Regions from separate parts of the Shewanella algidipiscicola genome, predicted to be linked through region 1. Evidence: predicted binding sites of a transcription regulator. Region 1 holds the regulator's gene; the other holds the start of a gene.
The links. Region 1 encodes sigma-54, which starts transcription at its own class of promoters, with help from an activator protein. Its sites were predicted from a motif close to GTTGGCACGNNNNTNGNNT; they were not measured.
Positions count from the first base shown of each region.

Region 2: DN599_RS16870 (DUF4097 family beta strand repeat-containing protein) is a predicted target of sigma-54. The motif match lies at 7,099-7,117, and genes of this name have one in related genera.

Region 1 is NZ_OXJV01000001.1:184,113-192,514, reverse strand. It holds gene DN599_RS18700 (calcium/sodium antiporter) at 1-715, shown strand, start outside; gene DN599_RS18695 (KpsF/GutQ family sugar-phosphate isomerase) at 758-1,735, shown strand; gene kdsC (3-deoxy-manno-octulosonate-8-phosphatase KdsC) at 1,737-2,288, shown strand; gene lptC (LPS export ABC transporter periplasmic protein LptC) at 2,285-2,842, shown strand; gene lptA (lipopolysaccharide transport periplasmic protein LptA) at 2,829-3,365, shown strand; gene lptB (LPS export ABC transporter ATP-binding protein) at 3,365-4,096, shown strand; gene DN599_RS00840 (RNA polymerase factor sigma-54) at 4,227-5,711, shown strand; gene hpf (ribosome hibernation promoting factor) at 5,742-6,029, shown strand; gene ptsN (PTS IIA-like nitrogen regulatory protein PtsN) at 6,032-6,475, shown strand; gene rapZ (RNase adapter RapZ) at 6,472-7,326, shown strand; gene DN599_RS00820 (HPr family phosphocarrier protein) at 7,313-7,588, shown strand; gene mgtE (magnesium transporter) at 7,695-8,402, shown strand, end outside.
Region 2 is NZ_OXJV01000020.1:79,560-87,961, forward strand. It holds gene moeA (molybdopterin molybdotransferase MoeA) at 1-381, opposite strand, end outside; gene ftnA (non-heme ferritin) at 776-1,300, shown strand; gene ribB (3,4-dihydroxy-2-butanone-4-phosphate synthase) at 1,415-2,068, opposite strand; FMN riboswitch at 2,233-2,437, opposite strand; gene DN599_RS16855 (S9 family peptidase) at 2,740-4,830, shown strand; gene DN599_RS16860 (GIY-YIG nuclease family protein) at 4,858-5,142, shown strand; gene DN599_RS16865 (phosphatase PAP2 family protein) at 5,300-6,121, shown strand; gene DN599_RS16870 (DUF4097 family beta strand repeat-containing protein) at 6,279-7,049, opposite strand; gene DN599_RS16875 (M14 family metallopeptidase) at 7,351-8,402, opposite strand, start outside.

The DNA of each region.
Region 1 (8,402 bases):
TTTGATTCTCGGACTCACCGCCCTATTGGGTGCCATCACCGTTAGCTCGCAAACTTTAAAGCGTGAAATTCCTATGATGCTGGCCGCCACTGTGATAGCAGGGTATTTCCTGCATGACGGACAACTGACGCGCATTGAGGGTGCGGGCCTAATGCTGCTGTTTTTAGCCTTAATGGGCTACCTGATTTGGCATGCTATTAATAACAAAGAAGCCGATGTGTTAGCCGATGAGTCTGATAGTGAAATCCCCAAAGATGTCCCGACAATCAAAGCCATACTCTGGTTAGTCGTCGGCATTATTTTACTGCCGTTATCGGCCGATTGGATGGTCAATGGCGCCGTGGGTATCGCTAAAGCGTACCACTTATCGGACCTGGTGATTGGTCTCACCATTATCGCCGTCGGTACCAGTCTGCCAGAATTAGCCGCCTGTGTGGCCGGGGTACTGAAAAAAGAAGATGATTTAGCCATAGGCAACATCGTCGGCTCGAATCTATTTAATATTTTAGCAGTACTCGCGCTGCCTGCATTGATCGCCCCTGGTGCTGTCGATGCCGCAGCCAGCACTCGAGACTTTTATATGGTATTGGCGACCAGCAGTGCCTTAGCCATACTGATCCTATTAACGGGTAAGTCGCGTCAGCTCAAACCTTGGCACGGCGGAGTGTTGTTAATGAGCTTTATCGCTTATCAGGTACTGGTTTTTCAATCCTAATGACAGGTCTGGCCCAAACTGATTTTTAATAGAGAGAACAAGATGGTAGATGCAGATCAACTACGCCAATGGGGGCGCAATGTTATCGATATCGAGCGTAATGCCCTCGATAATCTATATCAATATGTCGATTCAAGCGAATTTGCTAAAGCATGCCAGTTAATTCTGAAATGCACCGGCAAAGTGATCGTGATGGGCATGGGCAAATCAGGCCATATCGGCAACAAGATTTCTGCCACCTTAGCCAGTACTGGCACCCCTGCCTTCTTTGTGCATCCCGGCGAAGCCAGCCACGGCGATCTCGGCGTTCTGAGTGAAAATGATATTGTTCTTGCCATTTCCAACTCTGGGGAAGCCAGTGAAATTTTAACCCTAATGCCAGTGATAAAACGCATGGGGCTGCCAGTGATTGCGGTAACAGGCAAACCCGACTCCAATATGGCAAAACATGCTATGGTACACCTGTGCATCGAAGTGCCAGAAGAAGCTTGTCCACTTGGGCTCGCGCCGACCTCCAGCACCACAGCGACCTTGGTGATGGGCGATGCACTTGCTGTGGCACTGTTGCAGGCTAGAGGCTTTACTAAAGATGATTTTGCACTATCGCACCCTGGTGGCAGCTTAGGGCGTAAATTGCTGCTAAAAGTCAGCGATGTGATGCACCAAGGCGATGAGCTTCCCATAGTGCCCCAACACATCTGCATTACCGACGCATTATATGAGATCTCTAAGAAAGGTCTCGGCATGACCGCAGTAATCGATGACAATGCTGTATTGGTTGGTATCTTTACCGATGGCGATCTGCGCCGCGTGATCGATGCTGAAGTCGACCTTAGAACCACCGCCATCAGCGAAGTCATGACCCAAGGCTGCGTTACCGTTACCGACGGTATTTTAGCTGCTGAGGCGCTTAACATAATGGAAGAAAAGCAGATTAATGGCTTAATTGTAACTAACCTTCAACAGCAACCCATTGGCGCACTCAACATGCTCGATATGGTTAAAGCAGGAGTGATTTAACATGGCGCATCAAGGTTTTTACGGCCCTATCACTGACTCAGTCTGGCAAAAGGCTAAACAGATTAAACTGCTGATTTGTGACGTTGACGGCGTGTTTTCTGACGGGCTAGTTTACATGAGCAACTCTGGCGACGAGCTGAAAACCTTCCACACTCGTGATGGCTATGGCGTTCGCTCGCTACTGACTAGCGATATTCCTGTGGCCATTATTACCGGACGCAAATCAAAAATTGTCGAAGACCGTATGACAGCCCTTGGCATTAGCCACATTTATCAAGGTGTCGACAACAAGCTCATTCCCTATCAAGAGTTATTAGCTCGCTACCAAGTCAGCCCACAACAGGTGGCTTATATTGGCGATGACATGGTCGACCTCCCCGTGATGCAACAAGTCGGTTTGTCGGTGTGTGTCGCCGATGGTCACCCTTATGTTAAACAGCATGCCGATATGGTCACTCATATTAAAGGCGGCCACGGCGCGCTACGTGAATTAACCGACCTGATTTTGCTGAGCCAAGATAAGTTTGACTCGGCCCACGGTATGAGCATATGAACAGAGTCACCCTGGCGATTATCGCGTTTTTTGGTACCGCTTTAATACTCTATTGGCAGGTACAGTCCAAGCACGGCTCACAAGCATTGCTGCTCGACGCGTCCGATCGTCCAGATTATGTGATTAACAACATCAATAGTGTGCAATACGACGAGCAAGGTAAGCTTAATAGCCGCGTCTCGGCTAGCCATATGGAACACTATGCCGAGCGTAATATCACCTATTTTACCCAGCCCATCTATCTGGTCTATCCCGATAACGGCGATGCACAGTGGCGGTTACGCTCGGCTAGGGGTACATTAGACAAAGACAGTGGCAGAGTCATCTTAGAAAATAATGTCATTATTGACGCCATTAGCCCTGAAGAGCCCATCCAAACCATAGAAACTAACTATATGGAGTTGGATCTCAACACCATGATCATGACATCCGATCGAACCATTCGGATCACCGGTAACGATTTTTTAATTACTGGCAAAGGCTTATATGCTGATCTCAATGCACAAAAAGTACGACTGACGAGCCAGGTAGAAGGAACATATGAAACTAAATAATCTTATTCTTGCAGGCCTGTTAACCATGGTGAGCTTGCAGAGTGCGGCGAATGAAACTGACCTGCTGCAAGAGGTTAAGATTTCAGCCGCGAGCCAAGAAGCTGATATTAAAAATAATCAGATTATCTTTAATGGCCCAGTTGAGGTAACTCAGGGCTCGATTAAAATTTTGGCGGATGAATTACGTGCGTTTACCAAAGAAAATAGTAGTGGCAAAATCTTAGTGGCCACAGGTAAGCCAGCAACCTACACACAGGTGATGGAAAACGGCCGCCCTGCGTCAGCCAGCGCCAATGAGATCCGCTACGAACTGTCGACTCGCACCTTAACCCTTATCGGCAATGCCACCCTCGAACAAGAAGGTAGCCAAGTCACGGGTAATCAAATTCGCTACAACATAGAACAGCAACAGTTGATAGCCGAAAGCACAGGTAGCGATCGCGTGATCACCATCATTCAGCCTGAAAATTACCAAGACAACAGCAACAGTCAGCCCCAAGAACAGCCCAAGCAGGAACAGTAATGACAGAGATGACGCTAAAAGCGGTTAATTTAGCCAAAAGCTATAAGAGCCGCGCCGTGGTACAAGATGTCAGCTTAACCGTGCGTACAGGGCAGATTGTCGGCTTATTGGGCCCTAATGGCGCCGGTAAAACCACGACCTTTTACATGGTTGTTGGTCTGGTGCAGAGTGACAAGGGGCGCATTTTTATTGATGATGATGATCTCACCCTAGATCCTATGCATCTGCGCGCTCGCAAAGGAATTGGCTATCTACCGCAAGAAGCCAGTATTTTCCGTAAATTATCGGTGCGCGATAATATTATGGCGGTATTACAAACCCGGCGCGAGCTCAATAACGATGCGCGCGAAGAGGAGTTGGAGCATCTGCTAGAAGAGTTTCATATCACCCACATCCGCGATAGTCAGGGGATGGCACTGTCAGGGGGTGAACGTCGACGCGTCGAAATCGCCCGAGCATTAGCCGCCAACCCTAAGTTTATTTTGCTCGACGAACCCTTCGCTGGGGTCGATCCCATTTCAGTTATCGACATCAAAAAAATTATTGAGCAGTTGAAAAACCGTGGCCTTGGGGTATTGATCACCGACCACAACGTACGGGAAACATTGGATGTGTGTGAGAAAGCCTATATTGTCAGCCACGGCAACTTGATTGCCGAGGGAACACCCGCAGAGATCTTAGATAACCAACAAGTTCGAGCGGTGTACTTAGGGGAACAATTCAAGCTATAGTTAACGTTATTAGCGCTCAAGGTAAAGGCGAAACCGTTTTTACCTTAGTAAGTAGATCATTCGCCTTAGCGGTTTAATACCGGAGGCAGCTTTCTCACTTTAGAATTAGAAACAAGGGAATAGCAGTACGATGAAAGCGTCACTTCAGCTCAAAATGGGTCAGCATTTAACCATGACGCCCCAGTTGCAACAAGCTATCCGCTTGTTACAACTGTCGTCATTGGAGCTGCAGCAAGAGATCCAGCAAGCACTAGAGTCTAACCCTCTACTCGAGTTAGACGAGGAGCAAGAAGGCGCCAATATCGACTCAGAACAAGAGCGTAATGACAACTTCGACACCGATTACAATGAGCAACGGCAAGTCGACTCTAGTGAAGACAATTCGAGCTTAGAAACCTCCGATGCGCTCAACCAAGACTCTATGCCCGATGAGCTGCCCGTCGACACTACATGGGATGAGGTCTATACCGCATCACCTAACTCCAGCTCTGGTGCGATGCGCGACGATGACATGCCATTTCAAGGGGAAACCAGCGAAGGCCTGTATGAGCACCTCGAATGGCAAAAAAACCTCACCCCCTTCTCTGACAACGACCTCGCTATCGCCACCGCCATCATTGACGCCATAGACGAGCGAGGTTACTTGACGCAGACTTGCGACGATATTCTTGAAGCCATGGGCGATCCTGAAATCGAGCTCGATGAAATTGAAGCGGTATTAAAGCGGATACAACATTTCGATCCTATCGGGATCGCTGCCAGAGACCTCAGCGAATGCCTGATGATCCAACTGGCCCAATACAGCTCCGACACCCCGCATATCGACAATGCCAGGCTCTTGATCCGTGATTACTTAGATCTGATTGCCGGGCGAGATTTTCGCCTATTGATGCGTAAGACCAAACTGAAAGAAGATGAACTACGCGAGGCCATAGCGCTGATTCAAACTCTTAATCCACGCCCAGGGCTGGCCATTACCGCCAGTCGTGATGAATACGTGATCCCCGATGTCACAGTTAGCAAGAAAAAAGGTCGCTGGGTAGTCGAGCTTAATCCCGATAGTATGCCTAAGATTAATGTAAACCAACATTATGCCTCAATGGCACGCAGCACCAAAAACCAAGCCGATGGCCAGTTTATTCGTGGTCACCTGCAAGAAGCTAAATGGTTTCTAAAAAGTTTAGAGAGCCGCAACGATACCTTACTCAAGGTCACCAACTGCATTGTCGATTTCCAGCAAGGGTTTTTCGAGTTTGGTGAAGAAGCGATGAAACCTATGGTGCTTAATGATATTGCCGAAGCGGTCGAAATGCATGAATCTACCATCTCGCGGGTCACCACCCAAAAGTATATGCACACGCCAAGAGGGATTTTTGAGCTAAAATACTTTTTCTCCAGCCATGTTGGGACCGACGATGGTGGCGAATGCTCTTCTACTGCGATCCGCGCTTTTATTAAGAAGCTAGTCGCCGCAGAAAATCAAAAGAAACCCTTAAGTGACAGTAAAATGGCACAACTGTTAGCCGAGCAAGGTATTCAAGTCGCTAGACGCACGATAGCAAAATATCGTGAGGCGATGTTTATACCGCCGTCAAATCAACGTAAAAGCTTATAATCAACAACTGGAAACCGGAGGAATCACTTTATGCAAATAAATCTGACTGGGCACCACATTGAGATCACCCAATCTCTGCGCAACTATGTTGAAGAAAAGTTTACAAAGCTTGAACGGCATTTCGATCAGATCAATAATGTCCACGTGATATTAAATGTCGAAAAATTGATGCAAAAAGTTGAAGCAAAGTTACATCTTAGTGGTGGAGAAATATTTGCAACATCAGAGCACGCGGATATGTATGCCGCGATAGATTCCCTGATCGATAAATTAGATCGTCAGGTCATTAAACATAAAGAGAAGCTAACAAAACATTAACGATGGAACTTAGTACCATCCTGCGGCCGGAGTGCACAACCTGCGCCACTCCGGGCAGTAAGAAAAAGGTACTGGAACTTATCAGCGACTTGGCCGCTGTCCAGTACCCCACCCTTTCCTCTCAAGAGATTTTTGAAAGCCTTTTGGCGAGAGAGAAAATGGGCAGCACAGGTATAGGCAATGGTATCGCGATCCCTCACGGACGGCTGACGAATATTGAGAAACCCGTCGCCGTATTGATTAAATGTGCGGAGCCAATTGCATTCGATGCAATTGATAATCAGCCGGTCGATATCCTCTTTGCATTACTGGTTCCCGCAGAGCAATGCGAGCAACACCTTAGCACTCTCGCCGCGATGGCAGAGAAATTAAGTGATAAAGCTATCATCAAACAGCTAAGAAAAACCCACGACGAAGCAGAACTGTATCAGGTGATCACCCAATGAAATTGGTAATGGTATCTGGGCGCTCAGGCTCAGGAAAATCGGTAGTCCTTAGGGTACTGGAAGATCTGGGCTATTACTGTGTCGACAATCTGCCACTGCAGATGATGGACTCGCTGCTCAGTCAGCTTAAAGGTAGAAATGAACTTGTTGCGATTAGCGTCGATGTGCGCAACATGCCCAGCGAAGATATCCAGCTTGAAAAGCAGCTAGCGAATCTTCCTAAAGATACCGAATTACTGAGTTTCTTTCTAAACTCTTCTGACGATGTATTGCTCAAACGCTACAGTGAAACCCGTAGGTTGCATCCACTATCACGCTCAAAAGTCTCCCTTAAAGAGGCGATACAGCTTGAAGGCAAAATACTCGAGCCTATCTCCAAGATGGTCGATCACTACATAGATACTTCGACGCTTAACATCTATGATTTAAGCGATAAAGTACGCGAGATCTTACTGGGCACCGTGGACAAGGAGTTAGTGATTAATTTTGAGTCGTTTGGTTTTAAATATGGCATGCCAAGTGAAGCTGACTTTATGTTTGACGTGCGTTTTCTGCCCAACCCTCACTGGGAATCAGAGTTACGCCCGCTGACAGGTCTCGACCAACCAGTACAACAGTTTTTAAGCCAACAGCCGCTAGTGAACAAGTTTATTTGGCAGATAGAGAATCTGCTCGAAACTTGGCTACCGCACCTTGAGCGCAATAACCGTAGCTACTTAACTATCGCCATTGGGTGTACTGGTGGTCAACATCGTTCCGTGTATGTGACCGATCAACTGGCCAAACTGTTTAATAAAGGTAAGCATAAGGTCCAGGCGCGCCACAGAGAACTGCAGCATGAGCAAGCTTGAGCGTCAACTAACCATCTGCAACAAACTGGGACTGCATGCGCGTGCCGCTACCAAACTGGCGGTATTAGCCGCTCAGTTTGATGCCCAGGTCACCTTAATTCAGGGGGATAAGCAAGCCTCTGCCGCCAGTGTGTTGGGGCTATTAATGTTAGAAACCGGCTTTGGTAAAACCATTACCGTCACCAGTGAAGGCCAAGATGCGCAAGCGGCACTCGATGCCATTAGCGCACTGATTGACGCAAAATTCGAAGAAGCCGTATAATCGCCCCGCCTCGAGCCTAAACGGCTCATATCATTCTATAATTATCCCGAGTTCAGGTTACTTAGCCAATAACCTATGTTGTCGCGCTATTTTTCAAGGGGAAGCCATGCCGATCGAAGTGTTAGATAATGAAACTACAGATCAACGTTTACAGCAGCTAACGCAAGCCCTAAGCAGTGGCATGTTTGTCCATGTACGCAGTATGCTGCACGACATGGCGGCCTCAGATATCGCCTTTATTTTAGAGTCTTCTCCACCGCGTGCGCGACAAGTATTATGGCAACTTATCGATCAAGCCCATACGGGTGAGATTCTCGATGAACTCAGTGAAGAGCTCAAAGATCAATTTATTAGCCAGATGAGTCCTGAGCGCGTAGCTAAAGCCGCCGAAAATATGGATACCGACGATCTGGCCTACATACTGCGCAGTCTGCCAGACAGCGTATTCAATCAAGTACTGCAGTCGATGCGCAGCCAAGATAGGGCGCGAGTCGAACAGGCACTGTCATACCCAGAAGACACCGCCGGCAGCCTGATGAACACAGATACGGTCACCCTAAGGCCAGATGTGAATGTCGACGTGATCCTGCGTTACCTACGTATTCGTGGTGAACTCCCCGAAGCCACCGACACCCTATATGTGGTCGACAAACACGACAGTCTACTCGGTGGCGTAGCGATCGCCGATCTACTCACCTGCGATCCGAATGCATCGGTGCGCGACATCATGAACCAAGATCTTGAAGGGATCCCCGTGGGTATGCACGACAGTGAAGTCGCGCAGCTATTTGAACGCCATGACTGGGTATCGGCA
Region 2 (8,402 bases), on a different contig from region 1:
ACCGTTGGCACTGGCCTTTTCTTGCATCTGTACGGTATCGTAACCCGATGGCAATGGTGCGCCAGTCATAATGCGCACGCAAGTGTTGGGTTTGACCTCGCCGTCAAACGGGTGCCCAGCAAAAGAGTGGCCGATCAGCGTCAGGGTGTCGTTGTTGCTCAAATCTTGCAATCGAAAAGCATAGCCATCCATTGCCGAGTTGTTAAAAGGAGGCAAATCAATACTCGATGCCAGATCTTCAGCTAATACTCGGCCTAAGGCATGGGGAAGCTGCACCATTTCAGAGTCACTTAGGGGCATGACTTGATCGAGTAGTTTAATAATCGCTTCGTCTGGGTGCATAAGGCTAGGCTGAGAACATGGATCAAATTTCATGGGCATCGGTTACCTTAAAGATAAATGTTTAAGCAAAGATTGATGCCCATTATGCCACGCTGATGAGAGAAGGCCATGATCTCCACGGCAGTTTTTGTCATAGTGCGAACAAATCAATCCTCAGCAAGCTAACTGAGCTGCCTGCGCAATTTACGACTTAATATAGCGCGAAACAAGACTGTCACCTACCGCCAATCGCAAGGCTTATGCCTACAACGCGCCGCTTATAAATGGCTTAATCAAGGGCCCATTAATCCGACAAATATTTGATAGGGTCAACACTGACGCAATGATAACTATTTGTATTTGAAACATTAAGTTAAGTAAATTTAGTTGCATTTAACCGCCCGCTTTTACACAATAGCCCAGCTTAATCCAATGAACATAACAAGGATCTACTATGCTGGCACAAACGATGATTGATCAGTTGAACGCACAAATTAATGTGGAGTTCTTCTCCTCAAATCTCTACCTGCAAATGAGCGCTTGGTGCGAAGACAAGGGCTTTGAGGGTGCCGCTAAATTTATGCGTGCCCATGCTGACGAAGAGATGCAGCACATGCACCGCCTATTTACCTACGTTAGCGAAACGGGCGGCATGCCACTGATTGGCGCCATTGAAGCACCGCAAGCTGAGTTTGAATCATTACTGGTCCTTTTTGAACACACCTACGCCCATGAGCAGATGATAACCAGTAAAATCAATGCACTTGCTCATGCTGCATTCACTAACCAAGACTATTCTACTTTTAACTTCCTGCAGTGGTATGTCTCTGAGCAACATGAAGAAGAGAAGTTGTTTAAATCAATCGTCGATAAGATTCGCCTGATTGGCGAAGATGGTAAGGCATTATTTTTTGTCGATAAGGATTTGGCGCAAATGGCCATCGAAGAGTCGGCGAGCGTGATGACCTCGGGTCAATAAACCGCTAACGGATCGCCTGTGTCTATTTGAAATAGACCTTATGAGTGGTCGATATTGGTGGTAAATGATAAACAAAGAGCCGTATATCGGCTCTTTGTTTGTTTATTAAGCCTATTAACTCGCTTGAGCCAGTAACGACTTACGGTAAATCACGATATCTTCTATGGTCAACACTGGCATTTGATGCAGCTCACCAAATGCGATGATTTCAGGCAATCTCGCCATGGTGCCATCAGGATTGGTCACCTCACATAACACGCCCGCAGGTTTCAGCCCCGCCAGCAACATCAGATCTATGGTGCCTTCGGTATGCCCTCTGCGAGTCAATACGCCACCGGGTTGAGCACGTAGCGGGTACACATGACCAGGGCGAGCCAGATCACTGGCACTTGCCCCATCGGCGATCGCCGCTTTAATGGTGGTGACCCGATCGGCAGCCGAAACGCCGGTTGTCACCCCAACTTTGGCTTCGATGCTCACGGTAAACGCGGTGCCATATTGGCTTGAGTTATCAGCCACCATGGGCGGTAACTGTAATTGTTTAACCCGTTCATCTGGCAGGCATAAACAGACTATGCCACTGCATTCCCGAATAAGCAGCGCCATCTGTTGATTGGTTAAGTGCTCGGCTGCATAAATAAGATCGCCTTCATTTTCGCGATCTTCATCGTCGACCACCAACACGCCTTGGCCAGCGCGTAAGGCTGTCAACGCGGCTTCAACACGGGTATTGGCATCGCCAAAGGCTGAGAGTAAAGACTGATTCATGGTTAAATCCTTAGTAATACTAATAAAATGGTTTTGTGCCAGAATCAGGGCATATAGAAAATAACACCGATAAGCCTGCGCTTATGGTGGTGTTGAATAAGAGCCAGGGTCACGTTAGCGAACTAAGCCCAAGCTTAGAGCGCGACATACGCTGTTTGTGGTTCTTATATTCTCTTTCATCCGGACTCAGTGCGCTTACGCGCTCATTACCGTCGGCTCTGGAATACCTTTAACATGCAATCTCTACACGCAATAAGGGCACCAGATCTGCTGACCCTAACCTTGGGATAGATTAGGCGCTCGCGGGCTTAAGTTGCATATACAACTATCACCGCCGGTGGGGAGTTACACCCCGCCCTGAGAATTATTAATGTCACCTACTCACTGAATATCGGCTCAACAGGCTCTTGTTAAGCGGCGCAGCGTCACTGTTAAACGGACTCGCTAACGGGCTCACACTGGGTCTGCATAACAGCAGTAAACCGTAAATATTGCTGGAGGGGCTAATCTTAATCACTTAGGATCAGCACATTAGGCGTAAATAGGGTGCGCCAATTTGAAACAAATAACAAGCTAGAAGGTGACAAGCCTGAACTAAATCACCTAAGCTCAAGCTTTACAGGCAAACTCGCACTGGTTTACCACGTTATCGATAATAAAGGTCGTCTTTAATGCATTCAATTTCTCCACCGCTCGCCGCCAAAAAGCCACACTCATTGATACATCATGGTGTAGAGAGGATCGATAACTATTATTGGTTAAGAGACGATACGCGTCAGTCACCAGAGGTGATAGCGCATCTCAATGCCGAAAACAACTACCATCAACAATGCTTTAAGCCCTTCGCGCCTTTACAGGCACGTTTATTCGATGAGCTGGTCGGCAGGCTAGATAAAGACGAGTCGAGTGTTCCTTACTACTGGCACTCCCATTGGTATTGGAGTCGTTACCATAAAGAGGGGGAATACCCTATCTTACTGCGTAAACCACAGCTTAATAGTGATGCCGAAGAGGTGCTGTTAGATGTTAACCAACGCGCCCACGGCCATGAGTTTTATGGTCTGGGCAGCTTCGCCATTAGCCCTGACGAACAGTTATTGGCCTTTAGTGAAGACAAACTGAGCCGGCGCATCTACACCATACACATTAAGCACCTCGAACAAGGCGAACTGCTGGAAGAGACACTCGAAGGCACTGACGGTAGCATAGTGTGGGCTAACGATAATCTGCACCTGTTTTACATCGCCAAAGATCCACAAACCCTGCTGGGCTACCAAGTATTTCGTCATCGGTTAGGGCAGCCACAATCGGCCGATACACTCGTGTATGAAGAGCAAGATGACAGCTTCTACCTCAGCTTAGGTAAAAGTTTAGATGAAACTCGTATCGAGCTATACCATGAAAGCACGATCACCAGCGAGGTCTCGGTGCTCGATGCCGATCAAGCACTTGATCACTTCACAGCGCTACTTCCCAGAGAAACGGGCCATGAGTATTCGGTGGCGAAACGGGGTAGCGACTATTTTATTTTAACCAATTGGCAGGCGGTTAACTTTCGCCTGATGCAAGTGGCCGAAGCGGATTTTGCCAATAAGCATGTTTGGCAGGAGGTGATTGCTGCCGATGACCAATGCCGCATAGAGGAGTTCTTGGTACTGCAAGATTACCTTATTGTGCAGCAGCGCCGTCAGGGACTCAGCCAGATCACCGTCTATCCGGATAAGCTACCTAGCTATCAAATCGACTTCGATGATCCCGCTTATGTGGTGGGTTTTGATGTTAATCCTCGCCAAGATAGCCACCAGCTTAGGCTCTATTATGCTAGCCCAACCACCCCAGAATCGATTTACCAATACGATTTGACCCAAGCTTCACCCAAGCGGTTACTCAAAAGGGAAAACGTATTAGGTGGCTTTAATAGTGAGCATTATCAGGCTGAACGCCTCTTTATCGATGCCAGAGATGGCGCGAGCATTCCCGTTACCTTGGTGTACAACAAAAGCTTATTTAAACGAGATGGCAGCAACCCACTGTACCAATATGGTTATGGCGCATACGGTTACACCATAGATGCGGATTTTGACAGTGCCATATTAAGCCTACTCGACCGAGGCGTGGTTTACGCCATTGCCCATGTGCGCGGTGGCGAAATGCTCGGCCGACCTTGGTATGACGCAGGCCGGCTGTTTAACAAGCAAAATAGCTTTAACGATTTTATCGATGTCACCCAAGCATTGATACAGCAACAATATGCCGATCCTCATAAAGTAGTTGCGACGGGGGGCAGCGCAGGTGGCCTGTTGATAGGCGCCGTGATTAACCAAGCACCCGAGCTCTACTTCGCTGTGGCCGCCCACGTGCCGTTTGTCGATATTGTGACGACCATGCTAGACGAGTCGATTCCACTCACCACCAATGAGTATGATGAATGGGGCAACCCTAACGATAAATCCGCCTTCGACTATATGCTCACTTACTCCCCCTATGACCACATAACGCGTCAAGCCTACCCTCACCTTTTGGTCACCACTGGTCTGCATGACTCTCAGGTGCAATATTTTGAACCGGCAAAATGGGTGGCGAAATTAAGGGAATATAAGACCGACGACAACTTATTACTGTTCCATATCGATATGGAAGCTGGACACGGTGGGAAAAGTGGCCGCTATCGCCGCTATCAAGACACGGCTGAAGAGTATGCTTTCTTATTGGGGTTGTTGGGCGCAGAGTCTATATTAACCAACAGCACAAGCTGTCGTTAACCACACTCAGAAAAACAAGAGCTATCGATGACGACGGGTAAACCTTGGTTTTTATATATCGTTGAGTGCCATAAAGGCCAACTCTATACCGGCGTAACAACCGATATCGCACGCCGCTTTAAAGAACATCAAGGCGGCGGCCCTAAAGCCGCTAAGTTTCTGCGCGGTAAGGGGCCGCTGCAATTGGTTTATCATGAGCAGTTAAGTTGTCACTCGACTGCACTGAAACGTGAAATAGCAGTTAAGAAGCTAACAAAAAAGCAAAAACTGACATTAATACAAAATGAGGCCAAAACGCATATCGTTAGCTAGTTTTAGCATTATTTCAGTGATATTTAGTGATTATCCCCATTGAAACATCCATCGATAATCGATCTAAAGACCAACAGCGGTTTATTAAAAATCATGTGGCTTTACTTAAACATAACAAAGATCTATTGTGGGAAATAATTGCTGATTTGAGACGACTATGGGCACCACCACATATGCAAAGGCTGATGGCTTGCCTAAACAATACAAGCAGCATCAACGCAGCTTTCTCGGCTTAATGTTAGTGCTAAGCTGTGCTTTTTTAATCACGCTTCTTCCCGATGTAAACCTTACCCTGTTTAGACTACTCAATGGAATCGCGGCAGAGTTACCCGATTGGCCCCTATTGCTCATCACCGACTTAGGCAATGGTGTGACGCTTGGAGTGATCACCTTATGCTTCTTGATCAAATGCCCTGAGATAATATTACGGGTGATCATTGCCAGCGTGTTGTCATTACTGCTCGTACCGCTATTAAAACAATATTTTGATATGCCGCGCCCCGCTGCAGTGTTAGAACCACTTAATATTATTGGTGAAACCCGCATGAGCCATAGTTTTCCCTCCGGCCATACTGCTAGCGCCTTCCTGTTTGCTGGTACCCTATGGTTTGCTTACCAAAGCCACACCATTAAAGTCTTTGCGATCACGTTTGGCACTATCGTTGGCATATCGAGGATCATTGTTGGCGCACACTGGCCACAAGATATTATGCTCGGCGCGATCGTCGGATTACTCTGCGCTTATACCGCTGCGTATTGTCCACCAACCCAGTTGCAGCGGGTCAATAACGCATTAATGCTGATGTTTTTATGGTTAGTATTGGTGATCTGCGAGCTAGAAAAAAGCTTTGATAAGGATATTATCTGGCAAGTGTTACTACTAAGATGGGGACTGCTGTTTACCGCCGCAACTCTCTTTTTACGCCAATACAATATTAAACAGCTGTTGATACAGCGCTTTGCCTCAAAAACACAATAGACTTATATCAACGGCCTTAGCGCTAAGTCGCTATTCAATATCGCCCGCGGCTAGCTATGGATGGGCGATGGCTAGTGCTATCAGGAACTTACAGCCCCCTTCCTCTTCAGCCTCGCTGAACAGGGTGATAGCGTTTCGCCTTCGCGCCGGGAAGCCATTAATCCATGGTGACGGGCCCCTGAATATTGTCAAAACTCAGATCGCCCGAACCAGATTCAATAATGTGTAATCCTTTGCTATTGTCGACGCTAATACCACCAGAACCATCATCAATAGTGACTAAACCAGCCACATGATTAATGACTATCGAGCCAGAACCATCATGCACAGACACATCACCATTCACCCGTTGGATCTCGATACTACCAGAGCCATCCGTTAAGCTGATATCCCCGTCAATATTTTGCAATACAATACTGCCTGAGCCATCATCGATAGTTAATGTTTTAGCACCATCGATAGTGATACTGCCAGAACCATCGGTAATGATCATTTCGGCATTCACGCCACGAACCTCAATATTACCCGAGCCATCATCCAGCATGAGTTTCAAATTGGTAGGCACTTTAACCACTAGATCAATATAAGGAGAGTTGCCACTCGTGAATGAGCCCCTACTGAAGGAGTCAAAATTGGCGATCAGTTTGGCGTGTTCACCTTCCTGCACTAAGCTAAGCTCTGGCTCGGCGCCATCATAACCATAAATGTCCGCCTCTATACGCACCTCCCGGAGCCCATCAACTCCTTCAATAGTCAGTGCTCCAGCCCCAGTTTCGGCTACGAGCTGTTGCAACTGTGTGGCATCAAGTATTAACTGCTGCTGGCGGTGATAATCAAACGAGGTCATACCCGCACCGTTAACGTTAATGATGCAGCCAGCTAACGAAGCACTCAGTGCGGCACATAAAACCAAGGGGCGTAAATTCATAACTCATATCCTTATTAATTAATGTTTGCTCAAACGCTTACCTCAAATAAAGCAGACTCCATGCCAATTATTTATCTTATTGTTTTAAATGATTTAAGTTGATTTCTGCTCAAAAATTTTAATGATATTCACTAAAAATCTGCTTAAATCACAACTCGTTAGTAAAAAAGCTCATTTAATGATCGGCAATGACCCATCCCAAATCCGTACCTCTTGAGGAGCATTTACCCATGTTACCCTTAACCATACGCAATAAAAAACGCAGCCTAAGCTGCGTTGGTACAGATGATAACACCGGCCATTACTCGTCTCGCCAAACCGGATAAACCTGATATTGCCCATCATAATAAGGGCTTCGAACATAAAACCAGCGTAACCTTGCCTCGCCATCAGCGGCAAAAGCAGGGTCTTGCAACGCTTGGGTAAATTCTGCCTGCAAGCTGGGGTCGGCCTCAAGCATTTGCGCCGCCAGTGGCTCTACGGCGTAATGCTCTATGTATTCGGTGCGGGTAAATATTGGATTGAAAAAGCCCCATTGTAATAATGAATCAGGCGACTGAGGTTCTAACAGCAATATCGCCAAATCCCCCAGAGGCTGCTGCGTATCAATCTTGACGGTGCCCGCTGGCAGTGTGGTTTGTACCCCATGTGCGCTCAATTGCGCGCTTACTCGCTGACGCCCTTCATAATCTTTACTGCCAAATTGCGGCGCTGTTAATTGATATTGGGTCAACTTAAGTGTCTTAGGCTCTGTTAGCGTTGTCATACGGATCCCATGAATTGCGAGACGCTCAATCACATCAAGCCACTGAGGTGCAACATAATAAGCTGAGGGGCGATTAACCTTTATGTCAGCCAGAGTATTACCTATCACGGGTAAATTTTCGTAAAGTTTAGGCTCGCCAGTCCAGCGAACAACCTTTTCACCACTGATGGGGCTGATTTCGGTGCGGTAATCAATCCCTTTGAAATCCCATCCTTGCTGCTGTTGCTGGGCGCCCCAAGTTAAGGTAATGCGGTCGCTATAACGATACTTGTCTTGCTTAATCGCCGAGCGCAGTGAAGTGGCTTGCTTGCCCACCAATTCGAGGGTGGCCGCTAACATGACATAAGTACCAAGCACTCGTTGCTTAAACGGCTTTAAACTATGATTTTCAATTAAAATCGTCGGTAGATGCCGAGCATCACCATAACCATTTGAGTAACGTGGACTGGCATTCCATAATGACATTCCCTTACTCACATCACTATTGTCGATAGCAAACACCAAGGGACCCGGAATATGCCCTTCGCGCATTAACGCCTGCTCCACATAAGGTCGATATTGGGTATCTAGCCAACGAAAACTCGACG